DNA from 4 places in the Enterocloster lavalensis genome. Region 1 is predicted to be linked to each of the others. Evidence: predicted binding sites of a transcription regulator. Region 1 holds the regulator's gene; each other region holds the start of a gene.
The links. Region 1 encodes Rex, which represses fermentation and respiration genes when NADH is low (regulators of the CRP and FNR family bind a similar motif). Its sites were predicted from a motif close to ATTGTTAANTANTTAACAAT; they were not measured.
Positions count from the first base shown of each region.

Region 2: the regulator Rex is predicted to act here: its motif matches at 1,669-1,688, upstream of gap (type I glyceraldehyde-3-phosphate dehydrogenase).
Region 3: the regulator Rex is predicted to act here: its motif matches at 2,142-2,161, upstream of ACK2JC_RS20075 (complex I 24 kDa subunit family protein).
Region 4: the regulator Rex is predicted to act here: its motif matches at 1,497-1,516, upstream of adhE (bifunctional acetaldehyde-CoA/alcohol dehydrogenase).

Region 1 covers NZ_CP176637.1:6,042,684-6,045,892, reverse strand. Annotated here, with positions in the region: gene ACK2JC_RS27135 (NAD(P)H-hydrate dehydratase) at 1-808, opposite strand, end outside; gene acpS (holo-ACP synthase) at 805-1,197, opposite strand; gene ACK2JC_RS27125 (redox-sensing transcriptional repressor Rex) at 1,214-1,879, opposite strand; gene abc-f (ribosomal protection-like ABC-F family protein) at 2,086-3,209, shown strand, end outside.
Region 2 covers NZ_CP176637.1:1,198,054-1,201,262, reverse strand. Annotated here, with positions in the region: gene ACK2JC_RS05300 (N-acetylmuramoyl-L-alanine amidase family protein) at 1-231, shown strand, start outside; gene ACK2JC_RS05295 (histidinol-phosphatase HisJ family protein) at 466-1,272, opposite strand; gene gap (type I glyceraldehyde-3-phosphate dehydrogenase) at 1,723-2,754, shown strand; gene ACK2JC_RS05285 (phosphoglycerate kinase) at 2,904-3,209, shown strand, end outside.
Region 3 covers NZ_CP176637.1:4,503,715-4,506,923, reverse strand. Annotated here, with positions in the region: gene ACK2JC_RS20080 (NADH-ubiquinone oxidoreductase-F iron-sulfur binding region domain-containing protein) at 1-1,505, opposite strand, end outside; gene ACK2JC_RS20075 (complex I 24 kDa subunit family protein) at 1,510-2,022, opposite strand; gene ACK2JC_RS20070 (sensor histidine kinase) at 2,548-3,209, opposite strand, start outside.
Region 4 covers NZ_CP176637.1:3,033,481-3,036,689, reverse strand. Annotated here, with positions in the region: gene adhE (bifunctional acetaldehyde-CoA/alcohol dehydrogenase) at 1-1,441, opposite strand, end outside; gene ACK2JC_RS13480 (BglG family transcription antiterminator) at 1,695-3,209, shown strand, end outside.

The DNA.
Region 1 (3,209 bases):
CAAAGGTTCCCTTGTTGGAGTAGGCCGCGCGCTCAGGAATACGCTCCAAATCCCCGGGACCGTAGGTGCAGGCGTATGGAATTTCCTCCTCGTCCTCCCCGTCCCGTACCTCCGGCTTCAGGGAATCCAGGGGCGGAAATCCGATGTTCTCCACCACCACCCGGCCGGCCAGGCTGCGCCCTGGATAAAGCACCGTGCCCCGCTTCTCCCAGCCGAAGGTCACGGTCAAATCTGCGCTCACCGCTTCCCCCATCACCTGCCCCGTGTCGGAGTGGACACCCGAGGGGATATCCACCGCCGCCACGCATTCCACGGCACCCTCCTGGCGCAGGCCGTTGATCCGCCGGATGCACTCCGCGTACGCGCCCTGCACCTGACGGCTTAAACCCACGCCAAAGATAGCGTCGATCAAAACCCGGCACTGCATCCCGCCCTGGCTGCAAAGCTCCTCCCACTGTTCCCGGGAGAGAATCTCCATCCCCAGATTCCGGGCGATTTTCAGCTGTTGGAGAAATTCCTCCGTCCCCTTCTCCGGCTGGCCAATGAGCACCACACCGGCGCTCACGCCCTCCAAAAACAACATCCGCGCCGCGGCGATGCCGTCGGCCCCGTTGTTCCCGGTGCCGCAGACGGACCAGACCGAGGCGCCAGGGGCCAGACGGCCTGCCTCCTCCTTCAAAATCCCTTTGACCTCCCGCGCCACCGCAAAGGCCGCCCGCTCCATGAGCACCATGGACGGTATGCCGATGGTTGTGATAGCGTGGGCGTCCACAGCCTTCATCTGTTTTCCGGTCACCAATGTTCTCATCCGCCAACCTCCTTTTCACCTGTCCGGAGCGCGCCCTCCGCCACTGCGAAGGCCATGGCGTGCTCCGCCGTATTGCTGATGGAGACCTCGATGCGCTCCACGCCCAGCTCATGGGCCAGCGCTCTGGCACCCCGGTACAGATTCACATAAGGCTTCCCAAGCTCATCCCGCGCCACCTCGATATCGATGGGCATAAACGCGCGAAAGCCCGTGCCAAGCGCCTTGGCCACAGCCTCCTTGACAGCAAAACTGCCGGCAAAGCGGGAGATTTTATCCCCCGCCTGCCGGCGTTCCAGTTCCGTAAATGTGCGCACCACAAAAGAATCCCGCTCACAGGCCTTCCGGACGCGGTCAATTTCCACTAAATCCGTTCCAACACCCAGTATCATAGCTCACGGCACCCCGTCACTTGGATGATTTTTCACCCTTGCCGTCGCCCTGGTCCTGCATGCTGCACACGCGGTAGGACAGGCGCATCAGACTCTCGGACAGATGCACGTTCTCCACCACCACGTCGTCGGGCACCACCAGGTCGGTGTGGGCGAAATTCCAGATCGCCTTGATTCCCGCATTCACCAGACGGTCCGCGATCTCAGGAGCCTTTGTCTTGGGGATGGTCAGGGCTGCAATCTGAATCTCGTTGTCCTTGATGAATGTCTCCAGATCGTCCACGGAACGGATCTCGATTCCACGGATCACCAGGCCGATCAGCTTGGGGTTGATGTCGAACATTCCTTTGATCACAAAACCGCGGCGCTCGAAATTGGTGTAGTTGGCGATCGCCTGTCCCAGATTTCCGGCTCCGATAATAATCACGTTGTGCTGCTGGTCGATTCCCAGGATCTTTGAGATCTCCGAGTACAGATATTTCACGTTGTATCCGTATCCCTGCTGGCCGAATCCTCCGAAATTGTTCAGGTCCTGACGGATCTGCGATGCGGTCACCTTCATCCTGGCACTCAGCTCATTTGAAGAAATCCGCTCCACGCCCTCTTCGATCAGTTCCCCCAAATATCGGTAGTAGCGCGGCAGCCTTCCGATCACTGCCTTGGAGATTTCTTTCCGTTCCATTTATCTTGTCACCTTCCCTGAAAAAATATAGTCATCCGTTGTAAGATTTTAATAGTTCTATTATACGCACGTGTCAAAAAAATGTCAAACACGTTTCATGATGTTCTTGAAAAAAATATGACCCTATATTATACTTGAATAGGCCAAGGAGCCGCAAAAAGCCCCCAACCCCAATCTGATCCGGGGCTTTGTAAAGGAGAAACACCATGATTTTGTCGTGCAGCAACATAACCAAATCCTTCGGGGACAACGATATTTTAAAACACATATCCTTTCATATAGAGGAACATGAAAAAGCGGCCGTGGTCGGCATAAACGGCGCCGGCAAGTCCACCCTGCTCAAAATTATGATCGGCGAGCTTGCGCCCGACGAGGGCAGCGTCACCGTTTCCAAGGGCTCCACCATCGGTTATCTGGCCCAGCACCAGGACCTGGAGGGCGCCGAAACCATCTACGACGCACTGCTGGAGGTAAAGCGCCCCATCCTGGAGATGGAGGAACAGCTGCGCCGCCTGGAGCTGGAGATGAAATCCGCCTCCGGTGACGAGCTGGAGGCCAAGCTGGCCCAGTACGGCCGCTTAAACCACGAGTTTGAGATGGCCAACGGCTACGCCTGCCGCAGTGAGATCACAGGCGTCTTAAAGGGCCTGGGCTTTGAGGAGGACGAGTTTGCCAAGCCCATCACCGCCCTGTCCGGCGGCCAGAAAACCCGGGTATCCCTGGGAAAGCTGCTGCTGACAAAGCCCGACATCCTGCTCTTGGACGAGCCCACCAACCACCTGGACATGGAGTCCATCGCCTGGCTGGAGACCTACTTAAAGAGCTACACCGGAGCCGTGCTGATCGTAGCCCACGACCGCTATTTTCTGGACCGGGTGGTGACCAAGATCGTGGAGCTGGACAACGGCGTTGGCACCGTGTTTTTGGGCAACTACTCCGCCTACTCCGACAAGAAAGCCATGCTCCGGGACGCCCAGATCCGCGCTTACTTAAACCAGCAGCAGGAAATCCGGCACCAGGAGGCTGTGATCACCAAGCTCAAATCCTTCAACCGTGAGAAATCCATCCGCCGGGCGGAGAGCCGCGAGAAGATGCTGGAGAAAATCGAGCGCATCGACAAGCCGGTGGAGGTCAACGACTCCATGGACATCCGCCTGGAGCCGGACGTGGTCAGCGGCAACGACGTGCTGACTGTCAAGGACCTAAGAAAATCCTTCGGTTCCCAGCTCCTGTTCGAGCACGTGGATTTTGAGGTCAAGCGCGGCGAGCGCATCGCCATCATCGGCAACAACGGCACGGGCAAGACCACCCTGTTAAAGATCATCAACCG
Region 2 (3,209 bases), 1.6 Mb from region 1:
ACCTGTCACCCGGACGAGTCGGGGGCATACAACGAGGCCACCTACGAATCCCTGGTGAAGCTGACCGCGGCCCTGTGCACCCAGCTGAAGCTGGATGAAAATGACCTGATGCGCCATTACGACATCAACGGCAAGGTCTGCCCCAAGTATTTTGTGGACGACGAGGCCGCCTGGAAGCAGTTCAAAAAGGATGTAAAGACAGCCATCAAGGACAAGTCCTGGGTGGAGTGACGTAACGCGGCGGAGCGAACGCGCCGGGATTTGAAATCCCGCGTGTCCGCTCCGATTTGGTTGAATGTAATGGGCCGCTGGCGCAGCCTGCGGGCGATTGCTGAGAGGCAGCAGGCCGGAAATTCCACGCTCGGGTCGGGGCGTCCTGGTCCGACCGCGGCACCCTGGTCCGGCCGCCGTGCCCCGATTCCGTCGCCATGCTCCGGTTCCGCCGCCGCGCCCCTGTCCGGCCGCCTACAGCGGAAGAAATACCGGCTTCCGCTGATGGAACACCGTGTAATACTTGAAGCCGCAGCGTTTCAGAAGCTCCCGGCAGTAGTCGAAATCATAGCCCAGGTGTTCCGGTTTGTGGGCGTCTGAGCCGACGGTGAGGATTTCCCCGCCCAGCTCCCGGTAACGGACCAGCACTTCCTCAGTGGGATTGGGGTGTCCAAGACCGTATTTGAGGCCGCCGGTGTTGCACTCCAGACCCTTGCCGCGGCGGATCAGCTCCACCAGTATCATGTCGATGAGATCGCGAAAGCGCTCGTAGCTGTACTGCTCGTTCTGGTGGGGGGCGTAGCGGACCACATAGTCCAGGTGGCCGAACACATCGTAGCAGTCCATGGTTTTGGCGTTTTCCAGGGATACGTTGAGAAAACGCTCAAACGCCTCGGCCTCGGTGCGCCCGGCCCAGAAGTTTTCATCAAACGGGTCCAGCCGGTCCGCGAAATGGCAGGAGCCGATGATAAAGTCCAGTCTGGCGCCAAAACGTTCCACCAACGCGTCCAGATATTGTTTCAGGTGGGGCTGAAGTCCCAGCTCGATCCCGATGTTAACCCGGATCTTGTCGCGGTACTCCAGGCGGATCTGCTCTAGGGAATTTAAATAGGGAGGGATGTCCAGATAGAAGTTTGTAGCGCAGAAATCCGAGTCATAGTCGTGGTGGTCGGTGATGCAGATTTCCTCCATCCCCAGCGCGATGGCCCGGTCTATCTGTGCCCGGACCGGCGTCTCGCTGTCCCCGGAAAACTCAGTGTGCATGTGAAAGTCACAGATCATAGTCGATTCTCCTTGGAAAAATAGTTCCAACATTTATGTTGGCCGTGGTGCCGCAGTGTTTTAGCGGCTCTATAATACTTATATCACAATCTGAGGCGGTCCGAAAGCACAATTTGCACGGGGAGGGTTGAATTTGACGTTTTAGCGGAAAACGCCCCGGTTTAGCGCAAAAACCGCCGGAAATGCGCGAAGCGATCATTCTGCTGTCAGGATACCCGGATATCATGCGCAGAAGGCAAAAATAGACGACAAAGGGTTATAAAGCCGTTATTCCGAAATGTAGGATTTGACAGGAATAACGGCTTTTTCCATGAATAAATGTATGAAAAAGGGAAAACAATAAAAAAATAAAAAAGGACTTGCCATTTCTATCGAAATTGATTACAATATAGGAAGGTTGATTAATATTTAACAATAATATATTTTTTAACAAACTAGGAGGAATTGATCATGGCAGTAAAAGTAGCGATTAATGGTTTTGGACGTATTGGACGTCTGGCTTTCCGTCAGATGTTCGGAGCTGAAGGTTATGATGTTGTTGCAATCAACGATCTGACTGATCCCAAGATGCTTGCTCATCTGTTAAAGTATGATACCGCTCAGGGCGGATATGCCGGACGTTTAGGCGAAGGCCTGCACACCGTTGAGGCCGGCGAGGGCTGCATCATCGTGGACGGCAAGGAAATCACCATTTACAAAGAGCCCAAGGCTGCTGACCTGCCGTGGGGAGAGATCGGTGTTGACGTAGTGTTAGAGTGCACCGGTTTCTATTGCTCCAAAGATAAAGCACAGGCTCACATCGACGCTGGCGCCAAGAAAGTGGTTATCTCCGCTCCGGCCGGCAACGATCTGAAGACCATCGTTTACAGCGTAAACGAGAACACCCTGACCGCTGAGGATACCATCATCTCCGCAGCTTCCTGCACCACCAACTGCCTGGCTCCCATGGCGAAGGCTCTGAACGACTACGCTCCCATCCAGAGCGGTATCATGAGCACCATCCATGCTTACACCGGCGACCAGATGATCCTGGACGGACCACACAGAAAAGGCGATCTGAGAAGAGCAAGAGCTGGCGCTGCCAACATCGTTCCCAACTCCACCGGCGCTGCCAAGGCAATCGGCCTGGTGATCCCGGAGCTGAACGGCAAGCTGATCGGTTCCGCACAGCGTGTTCCGGTTCCGACCGGTTCCACCACCATCTTAACCGCTGTTGTTAAGAAGGCGAACGTGACCAAGGAAGAGATCAACGCCGTTATGAAGGCTGCCGCTTCCGAGTCCTACGGCTACAACGAGGATCCCATCGTTTCCTCCGACGTGATCGGCATGAAGTACGGCTCCCTGTTCGACGCAACCCAGACCATGGTTTGCCAGATCGCGGATGACCTGTACGAGGTTCAGGTTGTTGCCTGGTACGACAACGAGAACTCCTACACCAGCCAGATGGTTAGAACCATTAAGTACTTCGCTGAGCTGGGCTAATTGGAACACCTCAATAAAAGTACGAAGATTTAGTAGACTCATGAAGGGTCCGGTCGTTTGGACCGGGCCCTTTTTAAGCGCAAAGCGCCGGCCTGCGGCAAAATGCCGTCAAAACAAGGCCGGTGATCATCTGAAAGGGGATTTAAACTATGTTAAACAAGAAAACAGTTGACGATCTGAAGGATTTACAGGGCAAGAAGGTACTGGTTCGCTGCGATTTCAACGTTCCGTTAAAAGAGGGCGTGATTCAGAACTACAACCGCATCGACGGCGCCATTCCCACCATCAAAAAGCTGCTGGATCAGGGCGCGAAGGTGATTCTCTGCTCCCATCTGGGCAAACCCAAGGGCCAGCCGCTGCCGGAGATGAGCCTGGCTCCCGTGGCTCCCGCTCTCAGCGAGAGACTGGGCGTGGAGGTGAAGTTCGTGGACGATCCCCAGGTGACCGGCGAGGAG
Region 3 (3,209 bases), 1.5 Mb from region 1:
TCCAGCATGCGGCGGGTGCCATTGCGGCAGGGCAGGCATTTTCCGCAGGACTCGTCACAGATGAAGTCCATGAAATAGCGGGCCGTGTCCACCATGCAGGTGTCCTCGTTCATGACGATCAGGCCGCCGGAACCCATGATCGCGCCCAGCTTGGCTAAGGACTCGTAGTCCACCGGGGTGTTTAAATGCTCCTTGGTGAGGCAGCCGCCGGAGGGACCGCCGGACTGGATGGCCTTGAATTTCTTGCCGCCGATGATGCCGCCGCCGATCTTGTAGATGATGTCGCCCAGGATGGTGCCCATGGGGACCTCGATGATTCCCGCGTTGACGATGTCTCCGGCCAGGGCGAACACTTTGGTGCCCGCGCTCTTCTCCGTGCCGAACTGGCGGTACCACTGGGAACCGTTTAACACGATGGGAGCCACGTTTGCCAGGGTTTCCACGTTGTTGATGATGGTGGGGCTTTCGAACAATCCCTTCTCGAAGGGGAAGGGCGGTTTCTGCCTGGGCTCGCCGCGTTTTCCCTCGATGGAGGCCAGCAGAGAAGTCTCCTCACCGCAGACAAACGCGCCCGCTCCGATGCGGATCTCTAAGTCAAAGCTGAAATCGCTGCCCAGGATGTGCTCGCCCAGAATACCGGCGGCCCGTGCCTGATCAATGGCATTTCCCAGGCGTTCCACGGCGATGGGATACTCCGCGCGCACGTAGACGTAACCCTTGGAAGCGCCGATGGCGTAACCGCCCAACATCATACCTTCGATGATGCTGTGGGGATCGCCTTCCAGCAGGCTGCGGTCCATAAATGCGCCCGGATCGCCCTCGTCGGCGTTACAGACCATGAACTTGCGCCCGTCCCCGGACACGGCCTTCATGCCCGCCTCCCACTTCACGCCCGTGGGGAAGCCCGCGCCGCCGCGGCCCCTGAGGCCCGCGTCCTTGACAACGGTCACCACGTCCTCCTGACTCATGCCGTGAAGGGCCTTGGCAAGGGCCGCGTAACCGTCCCGGGCCACATAGGCTTCCAGGGAGGAGAATTCCATCTGGCCGCAGTTGCGCAGGGCGATGCGGATCTGGCCCTCGAAGAAACCGATGTTCTCCATTTTAGGCACATGGATGCCCATGTCGTCGTCAAAATATGTATACTCCTCGCAGATCTGATCGTTCACCAGGTGTTGCAGCACCACGTTCTCCACCTTTTCCGGGTCCATTTTCGTGTAGAACACGCCGTCCGGCTGAACCAGGATCACGGGGCCAAGTGCGCAGGTGCCCATACAGCCGGTGACCAACACCTCCACCTCGTCCTCCAGTTTGTAGGTCTTAAGCGCCTCGAACAGGGCGTCCTTCACATCCTGGCAGTGGGAGGAAATGCAGCCCGCGCCTCCGCACACCAGCACCTGCCGTTTGTACTGGCTGCGGCGGGCCAGGTATTCTTTTTTAATCGCGGCCAGATCGGCGGCGCTCTTTATGGTCAGGTTTTCCCCGGATTTTTCATTCATTGCACCCATCGTCTCAATCCTCCTCATAGTAGCGTTTCAGAATCTGTTCCAGTTTGTCTGGGTTCACCTGTTTGTAAACCTGGTCGTCGATGGACATGGCTGGAGCCAGGCCGCAGGCGCCGATGCATCGGGCCACCTCAAAGGTGAACAGCCGGTCCTTGGTGGTCTCGCCGATCTCTACATCCAGAAGTTCCTTGATCCGCTCCACAATCTTTTTTCCTCCCCGCACATAACAGGCGGTGCCGAGACAGACCCGAATGGTGTGCCGGCCTCTGGGCTGGGTGGAAAAGAACGAATAAAACGTCACCACGCCTGCAACCTCCGCAAGCGGGATATCCAGCGTGTCCGCGATCACCCTCTGAACCTCGATGGGCAGGTAGCCGTAAATCCCCTGGGCCATGTGCAGCACCTGGATCAGACTCCCCTCTTTTCCTCTGTACTCCGCCGCCAGCTCTCCGATTCGCGCAAGCAGCGCAGCCTCGCTGTGATCGCATTCACAGCAGCATGTACGCGTGTTTTCACCCATTGCTCAAATTCCTCCTCTTTTTCCTATATTCCCTTTGTGTTGTGGAACGTTTCCGGCGGCTGCAGTCCGCCGTAGCGCCCCGGATGTGGCGGCCCCCCGCGGCGGCCTCACACCGATGTATTGTGAAAAATTATACAAAGTTAAAGCGGGAGCAGCCCAAATGGACTGCTCCCGCAACGAAAATATCCCTGTATAATTTCTGCACGCATGTTCGCAGCGACTCGCTTTCGATATCGCCTCCGGTACTGAACAAACAAATCAATCATACCGCACCTCTGCTCTGATTTTAGTTTTCGTACTTGTTATTTTTTATACAAAAATTTTTATGGTGCCTATATTTTTTTGTATAATCCTGATATAGATTTGATGATAGCATAACGGATTGTATCTGTCAAGATACAATCCGTGGGATTTTTATATAGGGGTATATTGATTTTGCCCTGGTAATATAGTTAAAATACCAGTATGCAGTTGAGAATTCAGCTTTGCAGCCGTCGAAATCTCATCTATAATGCTCTCGTTTCATCACGGCGTCTCCCGCTCCTGTTCCTTCCCATCATCCAAAACCGCGTTCCATGCCTCATCCTGCCCGAAATCCCATTCCGCTTCCGGTTCCGGGTCTTTGGTCTGGGCCTGTTCCCGCTGTTTCGCGGCTTCTTTTGCCCGGGCGGTTTCCCGTTTCAGCTCCTCTTCCCTAGCTTTGGTCCGCTCGTGGGCCGCTCTGCGCTTTGAGGCTTTGGAGAATTCCCGGCCCATCTTGCCGGTCGCCTCCCCAGCTTTGCGCCGGACGATTTCCCGGAGGCCGCCGCGAAAGCCGCGCGCTCCCCGCTCGATCTCGTCGCTGCCGGAACCGTCGCTGCCGTCTCCGCCGCCGTTCCAATCGCCGCCGTCATTTCCGTTATTTCCGTCATTTCCATCATTTCCGCGCTCCGCGCCATCCGGCTTCTCCTCCATACGCTTGAAACGGATCAGCACCCGGAACAGGTCTCCCTCCACGGACACTTCCATGGTTCCGTCCTGGAGCTCCGTAAAGCTTCTGGCAATGGCCAGGCCCAGGCCGGAGCCCTCGGTGTTGCGGGAGGCGTCTCCGCGGACAAAGCGCTCGGTCAGCTCCTCGGGGGACACATTCAATTCTTTGGCGGAGATGTTGCGAAGTATAATGGTCACTGTTCCGCTCTCGTCCTCGT
Region 4 (3,209 bases), 3.0 Mb from region 1:
GCTCTTGCAGCGCTACCGGCAGGCAGCCCTTCTTAAAGTAAACCTTCTCAGGTGCACGGAACCACAGCATGTTCTCTCTCCTCTCAGCAACGGTCTTCACATTCAGTAAGTGCTTCACGCCGACGTTCTCGGAAACGGAGTTGCCGCCCCAGGAGCCGCAGCCCAGGGTCAGGGACGGAGCCAGCTTGAAGTTGTACAGGTCGCCGATGCCGCCGTGGGAGGAAGGAGTGTTGATCACGATACGGCAAGTCTTCATGCGCTCTGCGTGCTTCATGATCTTCTCGGTTTCATTGACATTCACATACAGGGAAGCGGTATGGCCGTAGCCGCCGTCCGCCACCAGGCGCTCCGCCTTAGCCAGGGCCTCCTCGAAGGTTTTAGCCTTGTACATGGCCAGCACGGGGGACAGCTTCTCGTGAGCGAACTCCTCGCTGATGTCCACGGACTCAACCTCGCCGATAAGGATCTTGGTGGCCTCGGGCACCTCAACGCCTGCCAGCTTGGCGATCTTGTATGCGGGCTGTCCAACGATCTTGGCGTTCAGCGCGCCGTTCACCAGGATGGTCTTGCGGACCTTGTCGATCTCTCCCTGCTTCAGGAAATAGCAGCCTCTGTATTCAAATTCTTTTCTGACTTCTTTGTAAATGGACTCCATCACGGTCACGGACTGCTCGGAAGCGCAGATCATGCCGTTGTCGAAGGTCTTGGAGTGGATGATGGAGCTGACGGCCATCTTGATATCCGCGGTGTCGTCGATGATAACCGGGGTATTTCCGGCGCCAACGCCCAGGGCGGGTTTGCCGGAGGAGTAAGCCGCCTTCACCATGCCGGGACCGCCGGTGGCCAGGATCAGGTCGGAATTTCTCATAACCTCGTTGGTCAGCTCCAGGGACGGAACATCGATCCAGCCGATGATTCCCGCCGGAGCGCCGGCCTTAACCGCCGCTTCCAGAACGATTCTCGCAGCCTCGATGGTGCAGTTCTTCGCACGGGGATGTGGGGAAATGATGATGGCGTTGCGGGTCTTCAAGCAGATTAAGGACTTGAAGATCGCGGTGCTGGTGGGGTTGGTGGTGGGGATAACCGCTGCGATCAGGCCGATGGGCTCTGCGATCTTCTTGATCCCGTAGGCCTTATCCTCCTCGATCACGCCAACCGTCTTGGTGTCTTTATATGCATTGTAAATGTACTCGGCCGCATAGTTGTTTTTGATCACCTTGTCCTCTACCACGCCCATGCCGGTCTCCTCAACCGCCATCTTCGCCAGGGGAAGGCGCATCTTGTCAGCCGCGCTGGCCGCCGCAAAGAAAATTTTATCGACCTGCTCCTGAGTGTAGGTCGCGAAAATCTTCTGCGCCTCGCGCATTGCGTTCATCTTCGCAACAAGTCCGTCTACGCTGTCAATGATTTCGGGAACAACCAGTTCTTTCATCTTTGCCATTTCCTTTTCCTCCATTTTCCTTGTGTTTGTGCTCGGTTTAATTCATATATTGCTAATTGATAATTAATTAACAATCTCACTGTTTGCATTATAAAGTATTGTTAAAAAAATGTCAATACAAAAATTATAGAATTTTTAATTTTTTTGCGGGCTGAATTGGGTACATTCGCCATCGGCCTTTCCGCTGGTGGAAAAATGCTTGTTTTTATGAGATAATGGCAGTACACATTCATTATAAGAAAGCGGGGTTTGTATGGCAACCGAGGATAGACGCATCGCCAAAATGTTTTATCTGCTGTCAAAAACCGGCGGATATCTAAAATCCAACGAGCTGGCGCAGATGCTTCAACTCTCTGAGCGCACGGTCAAGGGGGATATGGAACAGCTTAAAATCTTCACACGGGAAAACGGAGGCTCCCTGGAATCCGTGCGTGGCAAAGGCTACTGTCTGAAGGCGGTGGATCCGCTCCGCTTCCAGCAGGCCAAGGAGCGGGTGGAAATCCTGTTCAGCAATATCGACAAGGGTCATAAGGAAAATCAGGTCTACCACATCGCCAGAGCTGTCATGCGCTTTGAGGGAGCGGACGAGGAGGGATATTTCCGGTTAGAACAGTTGGCTGACCGGCTGTACCTGTCCCCCAGCGCAATCAAAAAAGAGATGCCAGGCGTGCGGGACTTTCTCGGATCCTTCAATCTCTCCCTGCCCGCCAGGTCGGGAAAGGGAATCCGTCTGGCGGGAGGGGAATTTAACCGGCGCCTCTGCCTTCTGGAGCTGTACGAGAATCATTTTCGTAAGCGGGTCGTCACCTTCCGGGACAGCGCTTACGAACAGGCATTTGCGGACCGGGACGACAAGGACCAAATACGCCGGTCCACCCTGGAAATCCTGCGCGCCTCGGACAACGAAGTGTTTGATATCTATGTAAACCGGCTGGTGGACTATCTCCTTTTACTGCGAAACCGGATGAAGGACGGGCACAGTCTGGAGCTGCAAGGGGACCAGTGGACCGTGTGGAAAAAAGAAATCCAAAGCTGCCGCGAATATGAACTGGCCCGGACCCTGGCTTCGGAGCTGGAACATTTTCCCGATTTCGCCGTTCATGACGACGAAGTAACTGCAATCGCTCTCCTGCTGCTTTTGTGGGGGGATTGGGACGGGGTTACCGGGCTGGCGGAACGTTTTCCCACCTTCTACCCCCAGGCTTCCCGTCTGTCCGAAGAGATTCTGGAGCAGCTGGGCAGCCGGTGGAACATCCCAATCCGGCAAATCGATCCGGAATTTGCGGAAAAGCTGACTCCAGGCGTACTGCGCATCCTGATCCAGATGCATTTCAACCTGAGCCAATGCCGCCTGGTTGGCAACTCCGTGTCGGAGAACGCCATACAGGATTCCCCGGTCGCCATGGCGCTGGCGGACGATCTGGCGGAAATCCTCTGCGGCATCTGCGGAAAGCAAATCAATGAATACAGTATTCAATTATTTGCCGTGAGTCTGTACGGGCTGATCGATTCCATCTCCTATCCCTATATTCCCAGGCGCATTCTGATCTGCGCCCGGAACGGAAAGGGAAGCGCCCAGGCGATTGCGGACGGAATCTGCCGCCGGATGGGCACCGGCTGGATTGGAAAATTGACGGTCAGCGAGCTCTATGAGGCCCGGAAGTATCCGTTTGAGGACTATGACTGCCTGATCGGCAGCTTCCGCCCCTACGCCTACCGCTACTCCTGGCCCTACACGGAAGTTCATCCGATTCTGCAGATTCAGGAC